2 regions of the Paenibacillus sp. 10L310 genome follow, and region 1 is predicted to be linked to the other one. Evidence: riboswitches for the same ligand, from Rfam matches in the RefSeq annotation. Region 1 holds a riboswitch; the other holds the start of a gene.
The links. A riboswitch is a leader RNA that binds a small molecule or an ion and turns the genes downstream of it on or off. The one in region 1 is predicted to bind cyclic di-AMP.
Positions count from the first base shown of each region.

Region 2: it holds a riboswitch for cyclic di-AMP, as region 1 does, so the genes downstream of both, AC1DE7_RS00465 (HAD family hydrolase) here and AC1DE7_RS09530 (3D domain-containing protein) in region 1, are expected to answer to the same signal.

Region 1 covers NZ_JBFTKC010000003.1:118,970-124,137, forward strand. The annotation lists gene AC1DE7_RS09515 (PspA/IM30 family protein) at 1-297, opposite strand, end outside; gene lpdD (prenylated flavin chaperone LpdD) at 409-750, opposite strand; gene AC1DE7_RS09525 (polysaccharide deacetylase family protein) at 905-1,696, shown strand; gene AC1DE7_RS09530 (3D domain-containing protein) at 1,804-2,478, opposite strand; cyclic di-AMP (ydaO/yuaA leader) riboswitch at 2,481-2,677, opposite strand; gene AC1DE7_RS09535 (amino acid ABC transporter ATP-binding protein) at 2,897-3,619, opposite strand; gene AC1DE7_RS09540 (ABC transporter substrate-binding protein/permease) at 3,606-5,069, opposite strand.
Region 2 covers NZ_JBFTKC010000001.1:94,501-99,668, forward strand. The annotation lists gene AC1DE7_RS00450 (urease accessory protein UreF) at 1-584, opposite strand, end outside; tRNA gene AC1DE7_RS00455 (tRNA-Leu) at 1,028-1,110, shown strand; gene AC1DE7_RS00460 (glutathione peroxidase) at 1,258-1,737, opposite strand; cyclic di-AMP (ydaO/yuaA leader) riboswitch at 2,110-2,285, shown strand; gene AC1DE7_RS00465 (HAD family hydrolase) at 2,404-2,799, shown strand; gene AC1DE7_RS00470 (HAD family hydrolase) at 2,974-3,657, shown strand; gene AC1DE7_RS00475 (Nramp family divalent metal transporter) at 3,762-5,057, opposite strand.

The sequences.
Region 1 (5,168 bases):
CTCTTCAGCAGCCTTTTTCTCTTCCAGGGCACGTCGAGCCAAATCCAGATTCTGAGCACGTGCCGCCGTATGCGCCTGCTCTTCACGTTTCTTCACAAGAGCTTCCTGCTCTTCGAATAACTGCTTGAATTTCTTCTCAATGGCGATCTGTTGAGCTACTGCTTTCTCCGCATCTTCCAGATCCTCTTGCATGTCACGGATATATTGGTCCGTCATCTTGATTGGATCTTCCGCCTTGTCAATAATGGCGTTGATGTTAGACATAGTTAGATCACGCAAACGTTTGAAAATGGACATTATGTTATTCCTCCTAGTCGATATTACATCGTATATAAACATACATACGTAATAATCTACAACTCGTTTCAATTTTAGCAAATAAAATCAAAACATTCGATGGCTCTTATGTCAGGAAGATCGTTTATCTTTGTTCAGATGATCCTCCATCAACCTCTCTGCAGTCTGCACGATTTCGTCGATCTGCATCCGCGTGATGGAATCAAAATGGATACCCATGATCACCGTAACGGTTACTTTCAGTTGCAAGGCAGCCTTTCGGGCAAGCCGCTCACACAGCTCTTGTTCTTTATGCCCAGGAATATGGACTGTCGTCCCGCTTACGCGCTCATGATCCACGTAGAACGTGGCTACGGCGCCAATATGCGCCTTTCCTCCGGTAACGAGAAAAACCTTATCTTCTCCTGCTTCAATCACCTGTAAACGTATGGATTTCAAATCATATGTACTCATACCCATCCACCTATCCTTTTCTATATGTTATATATGGAGGAATTATGGCTGTCATAAGATAAATCCGCAATGAAACTTCTCACACTACGCATATTTTATGGAACCCCCGGGCATACCAAGGAGAACGTCATTTTGGAAAAGGAGGCCGTTTATTATGCGCGTACGCCTCATTATGCTGATGGTTATCGTTATTTTTCTCGGGGGATCTCATGCTCCAGTTTCATCGCAGGATGTTTCAAGCCCGCCAAGTGAATCAGTATCAGGTTCGGATTCTGCGGAAGAAGAACAACTGACATTGGGACAATTACGTCAAAAATATGCCGATACGTTCAAAACCAATGGTCCTTCAACCAAGAAGGTTGCACTGACTTTTGATGATGTACCTGATCCACGATTTACTCCACAAGTACTGGATGTATTGAAGAAATACAATGTCAGAGCTACATTCTTCATCGTGGGTAGTCGTGCTGAGAAACATCCGGATCTGGTGAAACGCATCGTTAAGGAAGGGCATATGGTTGGTAATCACAGCTACAATCATCCTGAATTCAGTAAGCTGTCGATGAATGCCTTTCGCAAACAAATTTTACATACCGGGGATATTATTCAACGTTTGGCGGGTTATACGCCTAAGATGATTCGGCCACCTTATGGAGACATTAATGAAGAACAGCTGAGATGGGCTGCCAAACAACACTATAGCATTGTGAACTGGAACGTAGACTCCCTGGACTGGAAAGGCCTTTCAAAGGAACAGGTGAAAGATAACATCCTGTCTGCCGTGAAACCTGGCTCCATCGTTCTGCAACATGCTGGAGGCGGTGTAGGGTCAAACCTGAACGGCACGATTGAGGCTTTGCCTGAAATTATTGAGGAACTACGTAATCGGGGATATGAACTGGTCACCTTGGACGAAATGCTGGGATTGCCCAAGGCCAAAGATTAAGATGACCGTGGTAGAAATAAATGAGAATATTAAAAGGGTGCTGTTCAATCGCGGATTAGCAACTGGCAGACACCCTGTTTGAATTCATTTTAAATGTTATTTTCTCTCTACTTCAGAATGTACAGCTCGATATCCTGAAAACCAAATGAACTTACAGACTGTTTGCTACCCGGGATAAAGATATCAATCCGGTGACCTTTGATTGCACCGCCCACATCCCGCGCTGTGGCTACAAAAGCCTGTTTTGGCAATCCTGGATGGCTGTGACCAGTTACCAGTACTTTAGTTCCAAGTGGAATCACACTTGGATCAACTGCAATCGTACCCAGTTCAAGGTCATTTCCGAAATAATCGACTGCACCCCAGCCTCCATTTTCAGACGGATCTGCAGAGTATGCCGTTGCTTTTACGTTCACAGCTTTGCTGTAATCGAATGTCTTACCCCAGGCTTGAACCACTTTGTTATCTGCGTTGACGTCCAAGCTTGCTGTAGTAACAGTCTTCGCTTGGGTCTTGCTCTCCGTTGCCGCAGCGGCTGCTACATTGTTTGCCTTACCGGGAATCGTAATTTTCAAACCACCATAAATGTTGTAAGGTGAAATGTCGTTGTTTGCTTTAATTAACGTGTTGAGTGCTACTCCATATTGTTTTGATAAGGTGTAGAAGGTATCCCCTTCTTTGGCCACATGAACTGAATCGGCGTGAGCCGGAACGGCTTGAATGAGCATTGCTGTTGTCATTAATGCTACTGCTGTTTTGGCTATACGTTTCTTGTTAATCATGGTCTTCCTCCCTCATTGTGCCTGCGAAGTTAGTTGTCGGATTCGGATGAGGAGCCCACCCTATAGGTTCTTCATTACATTTGAAACGTTATGTACCCCTAATTCACCCCAAGCAGTGTGCTGTAGATCTTCCCCCTGCACAATCTGCATCGTTACATCCCCCGCACTCCCTGTCCGGAAGTTTCGGCAGAGTTCAATATATCACAATTTTGTAACCTGAACTTGTAGTAATTCTTACCAAATGGTTTTTAGCATGTAAGCATATGTAAGAATACTGGATAATTCAGAAAAGTTGGGCGAACCGACTTCTTTATATTTGGTAACAGAAAAGTTACTTTTACGAATCCATACGTGATTATTATCCATAAAAAAATAGCGCTACCGACTCGAAGTCAGTAACGCTATTTGATCACTTCATTTAGAGTACTTTGGCAAGAAAATCACGTGTACGTGAATTTTTTGGAGCTCCAAACACCTCATCAGGTGTTCCCTCTTCCACAATAACCCCGCCATCCATGAACAGGATTCGGTCTCCCACTTCACGTGCAAAACCCATCTCATGCGTTACGATGACCATCGTCATCCCGCCTTCTGCAAGACGTTTCATGACATCCAGCACTTCGCCGACCATCTCAGGGTCCAGTGCCGACGTAGGCTCGTCAAACAGCATCACATGCGGCTGCATGGCCAATGCTCTAGCAATGGCGATCCGCTGCTTCTGTCCACCAGACAGCTGATTCGGGAATGTATCTTTTTTATCGTACAAGCCTACGGTGTTAAGCAGATCAGCGGCAATTTTCTCCGCTTCCTGAGTGGATTGTTTCTTTACTTTAATCGGAGCAATCGTAATGTTTTGCTCTACCGTTTTGTGTGGGAACAGGTTGAAGTGCTGGAACACCATGCCCATTTTCTCACGAGTTGCGTTAATGTTATGCTTGGGGTCCGTGATTGACACGCCTTCAAAATCAATCTCTCCTGAGGTAGGCTGTTCCAGCAGGTTCAAACAACGCAAGAACGTACTTTTACCTGAACCGGAAGGACCGATAACCACGACAACCTCACCTTTGCCAATCGTCACGTTTATGCCCTTAAGCACATCGTTATTTCCATAAGATTTGTGTAATTGTCTAACGTCTATCACTTGCACTCAACTTCCTTTCCAGTCGTCCCAGCAGCTTGGACAAAATGAACGTCATTACAAAGTAGATGGCTGCTGCAATCAAAAATGGACTCAAGCCTTGGTACGTAATGTTCTTGACTACACTTGCCTGATACATAATATCCACCATACCGATAACGGAGATAATGGAGGATTCTTTGATGATAGTTATGAATTCATTACCGATCGCTGGTAATACAGCTTTGAAGGCTTGTGGCAATATGATATAACGCATCGCGGCGCCTCTTCCCATACCTAATGAACGCGCTGCCTCCAACTGACCACGATCCACACCTTGGATACCTGCACGGAAAATCTCCGCCAGATAGGCACCACTATTGATTGAAAGTGTAATGATACCTGCCTGAAGTGCAGTGAAGTTAATGCCAAAGCTCAGAGAAAAACCATAGTAAATAATCATCAATTGTACCAGCATCGGTGTGCCACGGATCACTTCAACGTATGCCGTACCGATCCAGCGCAAGATTGCAGCGTCATGCAAACGGAACAAACAGATGATCAATCCAATAATTACCCCGAAGATAACCCCAAGTGCAGACAACAGAAGTGTGTATCCTACACCTGTAGCATAGAAACTTTTGTACTCCCAGAATACTTGGAAAATATTTTGTGATTTGTTCGCTTTATCCGCCATCAAGAGGCTGGCGTCCGTCACCATCTGATTGATTTTATCTTCGCTTTTCAGTCGCTCTAGTGTTCCATTTACTGCAGCTAGCAGCTCGGTATTACCTTTACGAATCCCGATTGCCGCTTCTGCTTGCTCTTCGTCCGGAACAGCAGCAGCAAGTCCAATGATATCGTCCAGATAACCTACAGCAACGGTATCTTCAACGATTGCCGCGTCAATGCGTTTTGTTTGCAGTTGAAGCACGATATCCGAGATTTTATCCAGCGCAGTAAGCTTCGCTCCTGGAATACTCTGTCCGATCGTTTCCTGAATGGAGCCTTTCTGAACGCCAATCTTCGCATTTTCAAGTTCTGCCATGGTTGGATATTTGTCTTTATCCACATTGCGAACCATAATCACTTGTTTTGATTTATAATAGGTGTCGGAAAAATCGATACTTTTCTTCCGCTCATCCGTCGGCGTCATACCTGAAATCACCAGATCAACACGCCCGCTCTGCAATGAAGGCAGAAGACCGTCGAAGCCCATATCCTCAATCACAAGCTCAGCGCCAAGATCTTTGGCAATCTCTTTGGCGATCTCAATATCGAAGCCGACGATTTCATCTTTGCCATTAATCACTTTATGGAATTCATATGGTGCAAAATCGGCACTTGTACCGAGCACCAGCTTTTTACTGCTTGAATTATCTGTAGTTCCACTTGCAAGTGCCACAGGAACGGCAGTCGTCAGCAGAATAACAAAGGTCAACAGCATCATGGTGTAACGACTTATTAATTTCAACCTTTTTCTCTCCCCTTACAATACTTTGTATGCTTCTCATGTTGATGACTGAGTCATTATAAAGTACAATGCATGATTATGCAATGCATTTTGACATTA
Region 2 (5,168 bases), on a different contig from region 1:
CATTCATTCTCCAGATCTGTGGCCAGGCGGACCATCAGATCCTTGGTTGTATCGTTGTTCAGGGGAATGACTTTGGAGGCTTCGGTTATGCAGGCATTCATGGCTGAATGCAGGTAACCAAGGACCGCCTCCTCGACCGGGATGTCGAGGTGGTGGTTAATCCAGGCGTGAACAGTGGAGAGGCAGCCAACCGAATCATATTTGGCAAAGATCTGTTCGAGCTGGCTGAATTCAATCCAGGGGTGCAGAGCGCGTGCGAGTCTGATCAATCGTTTACCCATGGCGGCAGCTTGTTCTCTGAGATCTCCAGGGGTTCGCTGAACATGGACAAGCTTGTCGATCAGAGCTATCCGCCATGTATCCTTGTGATCTGCTGCGGTATAGATGCCTTTGATGGCCATACCTTCAAGACGAACGATGCTCGGATGCAACTGACAACGCATGAATGATTCGAGATCTTCAGCATTACGAATGGTACCCTCCCTGATATGGATATCCATGCCGAAGGAATGGGTGAACCCTCCAACCTGAATAGAGGAATCAAGCAGTTTGACATAATCGAGCAGCTTATTCCCACGGTTCACAATCATTCGCCTCCTGTGTTCGTTAAATGTCACTTAAAGTGACATTTATATTCCTTTTTGTTTGCTTTATGTTTAAAAATCCGAATTATATGATAGTTATCATCCCATAAATGTCCGCTTTTTGTCAATAGTATCCGTGAAATTAATGGATTAAATCTGGAATTTAATATTTGTGTTATTTTATATAACTTATTGTGTTATTTATGTGGTGAAGTTCATGGAGGACTATATATAAGGAAGGACTATATATAAATGAATCAACAAGATCGGCTCTTACCGAAAAAGAGGGGATCAAATCTAATCATATGCAGTTCATGGGTAAAGATGACGAGATTATGCGATTTTTGATGAAAATGCCTAGCTGAAAAAGAAGTATTAAAAAATACTTTACTTTTAGTTCTGAATCCGGTATAATCAATTCTGTTGCCGATTATTTACGACATGCGGTCGTGGTGGAATGGCAGACACGCTATCTTGAGGGGGTAGTGGGCGTATGCCCGTGGAGGTTCGAGTCCTCTCGACCGCATCATATGAACGATTAAAAAGAAGCTTTCCATTAATGGGAAGCTTCTTTTTTTTGTCTTTTTCGAACAGTATGACATCTGGGTTGAAAAAAGGCCATCCATTACCGGAGGAATGTTGCTCTACCTTCCGGCTACGGGTGGCCTGTGTATTATTTTTGAAGTAAGTTCTTGATATCTTCTTCAATCTTGTCCGGTGTTGTTTTGGGAGCATAACGTTTAATGACCTGTCCGTTCTGATCCACGAGGAATTTGGTGAAATTCCATTTGATTGCTTTGGAGCCGAGCAGGCCAGGAGCCTCTGTGCTAAGGTGTTGGAAAAGAGGGTGGGCGCTTGAACCGTTCACATCAATTTTCTCAAACATGGGGAAGCTCACGCCATAATTCATCTGACAGAACTCGGCAATATCGTCGGAAGATCCTTTTTCCTGTGCAAACTGGTTGCTTGGGAAACCAAGCACTTCAAATGGAGCATCTTGAAACTTGTCTTGCAATTCTTGCAGACCTTTGAATTGAGGGGTAAGGCCGCATGAGCTTGCCGTATTCACAATCAGGAGCACTTTGTCACGGTAGTCGGACATTTCAACTTCTTGACCGCGAAGGGTATTCACTTTGTAATCGTAGACTGTCATCTAAATCGCCTCCATTTATTTACTCTTATATCTTCTATTATATTGGTTGCAATTAAATATTGCAAAACTAATATGGTGTTAAAAGAATCAAAACAGGCAAGTTGTGCAGAATACGTGAATGAATTGCGAAGTGATTTACGCCAGAGTGAGAATTAGATAGCCTTGAAGAGATAGATAGAGTATAACTTTGTTGTAAGCGTTATTATGGATAGGAATTGGCAAAAATCTGCCGATTTGGTGATCTGGGCGGACTTTACACCGACATGGCACGGGTGTATGATTCATAACGTAATTTCAATTTAAACTAAAATGTACTTGAAAAACGAAACAAACGATAATATCGCTCGATCTTATCCTTAAGATATACGAACGATGTTTTAATCGCTGAGTTTCCATTCATTAATGAATGGGAAACGGGGGAACCAACGGAATGCGCTGTCCAGGACAGTGGGCATTCATGGGGTGAATTTTCCGGTGACAGCCGGAAATAGGGCGACTCTCGCGCCCGAATCCGTCAGCTAACCTCGTAAGCGTTAAAGGGAGAGGCAACAAGCCGTACGCTGGTTCATGGTGTTTTCGCCATGGGTTATTTAAGAAGCGTTCGGGAGGCCTTGGTCCCCCACGCTTCTTTTTTGTTGTCTTTTCACGCCAAGGGAGGAACGAATGATGGATACTGAGATGATCTTAGTGACTGCTCCAAATGAAGCAGGACGTAAATTTATCAAATTGCTGATGTACAAAAAAATGCCGTTTGCCGTTCTAACCAACAGTGCAGGGGAAGAGCGAAGACTCCGTAGAATCGGAGTAGAACATGTCATTCGCATGAATACGGCTGCAGCTCAAAAATGGTTTTTGCCGCAGGGCAGCGTAGGCAACGTGTTTATTTTCGAGAACAGCCTGAATCTGACCTGTCGTTATTTACAGATCTGCCGTTCATGGACATCGAAATCCCTGTGCGTCATTACGGAGCAGAGTCATCCTAAGGGCATCTATCGGGGCATGGGCGCAGACCGAATTGTATATTCGCTCAATGGGGAAGTTGGCTTTCTCCTCAATGGTTAATGCCATAGCTTGTGATTGCTCAGGTGTAAGGTGCCTGTTATAATTGAATGTATTAGAATCAATTTCAGAATTTACTCAAGGTATTATGAAATTGATTCATCGATAAACGGAAGTTTGAGGAGACTCATGCAGGATGGTGAGTCTTCTTTTTTATGCTTACAAGGAGGAATTGGCGTGCCGGATGTAGGTGGATTGAAATGGTTGTTTTTTGATGTTGGAGATACGCTGGTGGATGAATGGGAGCCGGTTGATGATATTATCGGACAGTTTGTCCGTGAAGCTTGTGCTTTGGGGTATCCGGTGAAGATTGAGGCGGTACGCGAACTGTTCGCGAACTGTTACCGAAAATATGAGCAATGGCCTATGAGAGTGGCAATTCGCACATTTGTTGAAGACGAGGGGCATCAGAAACAGATTCAGGACAAGCTGAAGTTTCAAAAAGATCTTGAACGTCCTTTTCCTTCAGCAGATTTTGTTCTTCAGCAGTTGTCACGGCATTATCGCATTGGCATTATTGCCAATCAGAGTCCTGGAACGGAAGAGAGACTGGAGAGTTACGGCTTGCGGAAGTATGTTGATGTTCTGGCATGTTCAGCTGAAGAAGGAGTGTCCAAGCCAGACCCTGAGTTATACGCTGTGGCCTTGAAGCAGGCCGGTTGTGAACCGGAGGAAGCCGTCATGATCGGAGATCGGATCGATAACGACATTATACCTGCTCGGAAGCTGGGCATGCGTACGATTCGAATTATGCAGGGTTACGGAAGATTCCAGCCAGAGCTATCGGATGACCAACGTGCGGATTGGACTGTTGATTCATTGGATCAACTCCTGCCGTTACTGATGCCAAATCAGGATTAGATTCAGATGGTTGTTTATTGGATTGCAACAATAAAGGCTGATCAACTTGGGTATAGCATACCGGAGTTGATCAGCCTTTTAGTATTTAGCCAATTAAAATGAGATTAGAACAACCGGATCGTCTGAATGATCAGATATACATTCAGCACAACGATAATCGCGGCAATGACCCATGAGATGATTTTGAGCCACAATTTGTTGGCGAATGCACCCATGCTTTTTTTATCACTTGTGAACATCACCAGGGGAATTACAGCAAAGGGCAATTGAAGCGACAGCACGACCTGGCTCAAAATGAGCAGTTCTTCTGTGCCATGTTCTCCTGCAATGGCTGTCACAATTACCGCCGGGATGATGGCGATCAGACGTGTGACCAGTCTGCGCAGCCAAGCCGGAATTCGAATGTTCAGGAAACCTTCCATAACGATCTGTCCAGCGAGTGTACCTGTAAGGGTAGAGTTCTGACCTGATGCTAACAGCGCCACACCGAACAGAATACTTGCAACCGTAGTACCTAATAGAGGTGTCAGCAGATGATAGGCATCAGCGATCTCAGCAACCTGCGTCATACCAGCACTGTGGAATACAGCAGCAGATACAATCAGGATGGCTGCATTGATGAACAGGGCCAGTGTCAGCGCAATCGTAGAATCCATGGTCGAGTACCGAATGGCTTCTTTTTTGCCCTGTGGTGTCTGTTCGATCTGACGGGTCTGCACAATGGAAGAATGCAGGTACAGATTATGCGGCATCACGGTTGCTCCGATAATACCAATGGCAATATAGAGCATGGCCGGGTTTTGCAGAATCTCAACATTTGGTACAAAACCATGGAGAACACCGCCCATATCCGGTTTTGCCAGAAACAGATCAATCCCGAAGCAGAGGGCGATGGTTGCCATCAGCACAATGACGAGAGTTTCCAAAGCGCGGAAGCCTTTGTTTTGCAGAACAAGAATCAGGAGTACATCAACTGCGGTGATGATAACGCCGTATAACATGGGGATGTTAAATAACAGTTTTAATGCGATGGCAGAACCAATGACTTCAGCCAGATCGGTAGCTGCAATGGCAAGCTCACACAGAATCCATAACATCATAACAACAGGCATGCTAAATCGTTCACGACAGGCTTGAGCCAGATCCCGTCCAGTGACGATACCGAGCTTGCCAGCCAGCGACTGAAGGACAACGGCCATCAGGTTCGATAACAGGATAACGGATAACAAGGTATACCCGAACTGCGAGCCGCCTGCGATATCTGTTGCCCAGTTCCCCGGGTCCATGTAACCTACGGCAACAAGGTATCCTGGGCCTACAAAGGCGAGGAATTTCTTCCACCATGCAGCATTCTGCGGAACTTTCATGGAACTATGTGCTTCTCCAAGGGAAGGGGTCATGCCCGCAGTAGACAATGATTCTCTTGAAGGAGCGTTGAACGGATTTTTTTTACTCATACGATAATCACCTGACTTTGAATTATTGATTTGGAGATATTGATGCGGTACAAA